One region of the Neobacillus sp. SRL179 genome, then DNA from elsewhere that is predicted to be linked to it. Evidence: riboswitches for the same ligand, from Rfam matches in the RefSeq annotation. Region 1 holds a riboswitch; the other holds the start of a gene.
The links. Region 1 has a riboswitch for glycine ahead of AC4E8C_RS14430 (ACT domain-containing protein). Riboswitches for the same ligand answer to the same signal wherever they lie in the genome.

Region 2: linked by a shared signal. The riboswitch ahead of gcvT (glycine cleavage system aminomethyltransferase GcvT) and the one ahead of AC4E8C_RS14430 (ACT domain-containing protein) in region 1 are both predicted to bind glycine.

What each region holds. Positions count from the first base shown of each region.
Region 1 is NZ_OZ481792.1:2,944,180-2,947,357, forward strand. It holds gene AC4E8C_RS14420 (aminotransferase class V-fold PLP-dependent enzyme) at 1-415, opposite strand, end outside; gene AC4E8C_RS14425 (hypothetical protein) at 552-899, opposite strand; glycine riboswitch at 1,085-1,164, shown strand; gene AC4E8C_RS14430 (ACT domain-containing protein) at 1,242-1,517, shown strand; gene AC4E8C_RS14435 (PFL family protein) at 1,535-2,896, shown strand; gene AC4E8C_RS14440 (polysaccharide deacetylase family protein) at 2,999-3,178, opposite strand, start outside.
Region 2 is NZ_OZ481792.1:3,351,234-3,354,411, reverse strand. It holds gene AC4E8C_RS16580 (DEAD/DEAH box helicase) at 1-966, opposite strand, end outside; glycine riboswitch at 1,178-1,266, shown strand; gene gcvT (glycine cleavage system aminomethyltransferase GcvT) at 1,528-2,631, shown strand; gene gcvPA (aminomethyl-transferring glycine dehydrogenase subunit GcvPA) at 2,653-3,178, shown strand, end outside.

The DNA.
Region 1 (3,178 bases):
TTATGCTATTTTTAAACTGCCCGGGGACTCTGAGCCCCAGCAAACGTTGGAACTTATTAATAACTGACGTCATCCCAAATCCATCCAAAATGAGCACGTCAGTTGGATCAGCATTCACATGGTCTTTAATAATTTTTTTTGATTGATTATAGATTCCTGTCATCATTAAACTTGTAATGTTTGATTCGGTATGTGTATTGGCCATAAATGGGCCAAATGTCTCGGAAATTTTTTGTTCGATAGGTCTATATAAACGCCCGCTTGCCGTCCAATCCGCATAAATAATTTTCCTTTTTCCATAGGGAGAGATGAATTCTTGATTTATACCAATCACTTGTGAGCGAAACGTTTGAAAATATTCCGCAAGGTTATCCGGGATACGAAAGGTATTGGATCCAATCTTTGCCGTGATCATGTTTCACACCTCACAAAATTGTTTTTGTTAATCAATATATGCAAAATCAGTAATCGCGTCTCCTTTTAACAAAATATGAAACAAAAAGAAAGATCCCAATCACTAGGGATTGGGATCTTATGCTTCGGATTTTTTATTAATAGGTTGTAATCTTAGCAGATTCTTTTTTCGTCACTTCATCGATTTTTTGAATAAACATTTGAAACACTCTTCTTTTCTCTTCTAAATCCTTTATGTATTCTTTTAGTTGGTTATAGCTCTCCTCAAATGGCTTATGATACATCTCTCGAATTTTCTCGATAATTTCCTCGTTTACAGTTGATTGGATTACTTGCTTAGTAATACCATATTTATAAGAATACACTTTTAATTCTTGTGCCACTTCATCATATTCATTTGCAATTTCGGCTAATACTAATGCAATATCGTCTTTCCACTCATCAAGTGATTTCTGTAAATATGATTTTGCAATGGTTTCTTCCATAAAAACACCCACCCTACTATTCTCTATCCTATTTGTACCATTATATCAAGATTTGATTACATTAAGGTTTCCACTCGTTTACAATGTTTTTTCATTCATTTAATAATTGACTGAATAATTAAAGATTGATATTATTTGGTTAATTCATAATAGCCGGCAATGATGGTTGTGGGTAAACTACAACTGGAGCAGCTTCTGGAGAGACCGCTTAAAAAAGTGGCGCCGAAGGATTCACAATCTCAGGCAAAAGGACAGGAGAATGTTGTGCAAAACTGCACACTTTTCTTAACCGTGAGATTGGAGCAACCAATCTTTTTTTTATTTTATAAATGAGGTGGAACAATGGAAAGTAGACGTGCAGTAGTAAGTGTCATTGGAAAAGACAAGGTTGGCATTATTTCTAAAGTGACAACTGTATTAGCAGAGAACAACATGAATATTCTCGATATCAGTCAGACGATTTTGCAAGAATTTTTTACCATGATGATGATAATTGATGTGACTGAAAATGAAAATTTAAATAAAGTGCGCACAGCTTTGGACAAGGTTGGCAATGAAATGGATGTCCAAATCAATCTTCAGCTAGAAGAAATTTTTCAAGCCATGCACAGAATATAATCTTAGGGGCGATACATATATCAATTGCAATGGATGAAATACTACAAACGATTCGAATGGTACAAATGGAAAATTTGGATATTCGTACGGTAACAATGGGGATAAGCTTGCAAGATTGTGCAGATTCAGATTTTGATAAAATGAAGGAATGTGTCTTTACGAAAATCACTAAATATGCAAAGAACTTAAAAAGTGTGGCGGAGGAAACCGAAAAAGAATTTGGAGTACCCATTATCAATAAACGTATTTCCATCACACCCATTGCTGAAATCCTCGGAAATGCAACAGTAGAACAAACTGTAGATCTGGCGAGAACGCTTGATAAGGCTGCAAAACAACTAGGAATTGATTTTATTGGCGGGTTCTCTGCTCTTGTTCATAAAGGTTCGACAAAAGGCGATGAAGTGCTTCTTAAAGCATTGCCTGAGGCACTTAGCGTAACAGAACGGGTTTGTTCTTCTGTTTCCGTTGCAACCACTCGCAGTGGAATTAATATGGATGCGGTACGTCAGATAGGATATATTTTAAAAGAAGCTGCTGAAAGGACAAAAGAGCAAAACGGGATTGCCTGTGCTAAACTAGTTGTTTTTTGTAATCCTGTTGAGGACAATCCTTTTATGGCTGGAGCCTTTCATGGAACTGGTGAAGGTGAAGTAGTCCTTAATGTTGGCGTTAGTGGACCAGGTGTTGTCTTAAATGCTTTAAAACGTCATCCACATGCCGACCTAGGAGAAGTATCAGATATTATTAAAAAAACTGCCTTTAAGATTACACGTGCAGGAGAGCTGATTGGCCGAGTAGTGGCAAAACGCCTCAGCATTCCCTTTGGTATTATGGATCTCTCGCTTGCTCCTACAAATGCTTTAAACGATAGCGTTGCCGAGATCCTTGAGGAAATTGGCCTTGAACGGGTGGGTACACACGGAACCATTGCAGCACTAGCCTTGATGAATGATGCCGTAAAAAAAGGAGGCGCCATGGCCAGCTCTTATGTAGGAGGCTTAAGTGGAGCTTTTATTCCTGTAAGTGAAGACAATGGAATGATTAAGGGAATTATAGACGGTGCCCTTACGTTATCTAAGCTAGAGGCGATGACTTGTGTGTGTTCTGTCGGACTTGACATGATTGCGATAACAGGTGATGTGTCTCCTGCTACCCTTTCCGCGATGATTGCGGACGAAGCCGCAATCGGAATGATCAATAAAAAAACAACTGCTGTCCGGGTTATTCCGGTTCCAGGTAAAAAAGAAGGAGAGATAGTTGAATTCGGCGGACTGCTAGGTAGAGCACCGATTATGGGCGTTAATCCTTATAGTTCCCAAAAGTTAATTGATCGTGGCGGAAGAATTCCTGCCCCACTCCAGGCCCTAATCAATTAAGCAGCAGTATATTTTATATTATGATATGTAACTGTGCAAAGCCCTTTGAGGCTGCACAGTTTTTTTGTATTAACCCACGATGGATTATTATACAAGACGCTTTTATTCCCCCTCCACTATTTTTGCAAAATCCTCTATAGATGTTGAATATTTAACATATGATCGAGGAAGGTAATATAACTCGTTTTTTGTTCCACTTGGACTGTAAGAACCCGGCGTAGTGGTAAGTCCAAATAGATAATACTTTTTTGCTTCTGCAATAACTTGGTTGTTTGTGTTTCC
Region 2 (3,178 bases), 410 kb from region 1:
GGCTTCCCTGCTGCTGCAAGCCTCACGCTGTAATGTCATCACAGAGAAAGCACTTGTCTGGGCCCAGTCACCCTCACTTCTTAACAATGTAATAGCCTCATAAAGTTCATTCTCTGCTGACGAACATTCGATTGGAATGGTTTCAACTTGTCGTTTTGTCCATTCAATCCCCGTATCTGCACGACGATTTCGAATCATAACCTTGTTTACTAATTCTTTTAAATGCTCATTGTCGTTTAAGGAACGAGCATCTCGTTTGTACTTTTCAAAGAAAGAGGTTTCACTGCCTAAGTGCCCTGGTTTTAATAAGGAAACTAAATTAAAGATTTCTTCCACTCTGTTTTGGATCGGTGTTGCCGTCAGTAATAAACAAAATTTCTTTTTTAAGTTCTGAACAAATTCGTAGTTTTTTGTTTTATTATTTTTAAGTTTATGGGCTTCATCAATGATAATAAGGTCATAGTCTTGTTTAAAAATAATGTCTCGATGTGGATTTCGTTTGGCAGTATCAATCGATGATACTACTACATCGCACTGTTCCCACACATAACTTTTCTTTTGGGTAATGGCTGGGATGAAAAATTTGCTATTTAGCTCGATTGCCCATTGGGTAACTAAGGAGGCAGGAACGAGAATTAACACCTTTTTGACCAACCCGCGAATCATATATTCTTTTAAAATTAAACCTGCTTCAATTGTTTTTCCTAATCCAACCTCATCAGCTAGGATGGCTTTGCCATTCATATTTTCAATTACTTGTTTAGCTGTTTCAAGCTGATGCGGGAGCGGTGTTAAGTTAGGTAAATGCTTCGGAGCTTGCAAGCCTTCAAATTCTGGTATAACCAAGTGATTTTCAACATCAATTGCTAGTTTGAAAAGCTCCCAATTTCCCCAGGGACCATCATTGTCAATTCTATGTAAAAAGTCATCTTGCCAAGACGATTCAAATTCAATTTCGACCGACATCATTTCAGCTCCTTTTTTTATACAGTTAGACTTCTGTTTAACGTTAATTTTTCCCAGAATAATGTGCTTTTACTTTTATTATAAAGTTATTGCTCAATGTATTGTTTTAATGGTAGGATGGTAATAGCTTTGAATGTTTTAAATATTTTAATAAGGTAATTTATTTTCAAGTATAGTTAGTATGACCAAATTGGAAAATATTATAATGCGAATGACAACAAGGGGAGAGACTACCTAGGTAGCGCCGAAGGAGCAAACAATTAATGTGAATCTCTCAGGCAAAAGAACTCTTGTTTGACGCTACTCTGGAGAGCGCTGATTCAGAACGAGCAGCCACCAAAGGGGAAAACCTTTTTAGGTAAACTTTCAGGTGCAAGGACAGAGACCGCCTTTAGGAATAAAGGGAGGTCCCTGTCTTTTTTTATGCCTGCTCTCATCTTACCCAATGGTTAAAAAATTTGGTAAATGATAGTAGGATAACAACTTGCCCGGATCTGTAAATGGATTCAATCTCTTATTCGTTTAAAAATATTTTGGAACAGATTGAAGGGGGACACTTGGATGACTGAATTAAAACGAACTCCGCTATTCGATGTGTATAAAGAAAATGGGGGAAGAACCGTTGACTTTGGCGGCTGGGAGCTGCCGGTCCAATTCTCAAGCATTAAGGAGGAACATGAAGCCGTCCGCACTCGTGCTGGCTTGTTTGATGTCTCCCATATGGGTGAAGTGGAAGTGAAAGGCCCAGACAGTTTAAGTTATTTGCAAAAAATGATGACTAATGACATTTCAAAACTAAAAAATGGCGGGGCACAGTACACGGCCATGTGTTATGAAAACGGTGGAACAGTTGATGATCTGCTTGTCTATAAAATGGAGGACCATCACTATTTACTAGTTGTGAATGCATCTAATATTGATAAAGATTACAAATGGCTTGAGGATCATGTTGAGGGGGATGTCAGCCTTGAAAATCTATCTGATAAGACAGCCCAGCTGGCACTTCAAGGCCCGCTTGCTGAAAAAGTCCTTCAAAAGCTAGCCGGGGAAACAAATCTAAGTGAAATAGGATTTTTTAAATTTCAGCAAGCAGTACATATAAATGGCAAAAAGGCTCTTGTATCAAGAACTGGATACACGGGTGAAGATGGTTTTGAAGTGTATTGTGATGCTAGAGATGCCGTCGGTCTTTGGAAAGCTATACTACGAGCCGGAAAAGAAGAGGGGGTTCTTCCTTGCGGGCTAGGGGCTCGCGATACTCTCCGTTTTGAATCAGTGTTAGCTCTCTATGGTCAAGAACTTTCACCGGAAATTTCACCCCTTGAAGCAGGGATTGGCTTTGCCGTGAAGTTAAATAAGGAAGCTGATTTCATCGGTAAAGAAGCCCTTAAGAAGCAAAAAGAAGCAGGCTTAACTAGAACATTAGCAGGAATTGAAATGATTGACCGAGGAATTCCTCGTCACGGTTATCCAGTTTATAAGGGTGAGGAACAAATTGGCGAAGTAACAACTGGAACACAGTCACCTACATTAAAGAGAAATATTGGACTTGCCCTGATTAAAACTGAGTTTGCCGAATTAAATTCTGAGGTAGAAGTTGAAATACGCGGTAAACGCCTAAAAGCTAAAGTAGTTCCAACACCTTTTTATAAAAGAGAAAAGTAAATCATGGAGGGAGCTAGGTTTATGAAACATCGCTATTTACCTATGACTAAACAAGATATAAAGGCAATGCTTGACACAATTGGTGTTTCTTCAATTGATGAGTTGTTTAGCGATATCCCTGAAAAAGTTAGATTCAAGGGTGAGTATAATATTAAAGCAGCTAAGTCTGAGCCGGCTTTACTGAAAGAACTATATCAATTAGCAGACCAGAATGCAGACCTAAAAAGAAATGTGTCTTTTCTAGGTGCTGGCGTTTATGACCATTACATGCCTGTGATTGTGGATCACGTTATTTCTCGTTCAGAATTTTATACCGCTTATACACCCTATCAGCCTGAGATTTCGCAAGGTGAGCTCCAAGCCATTTTTGAATTCCAAACGATGATTTGTGAGTTAACGGGAATGGACGTTGCGAACTCCTCTATGTATGATGGCGGTACAGCACTTGCCGAAGCTGCCATGCTTAGTGCAGGACACACAAAACGAAAAAAAGTGGTTGTGTCTAGTGCTGTTCATCCTGAGTATCGTGATGTTCTTAAAACCTATG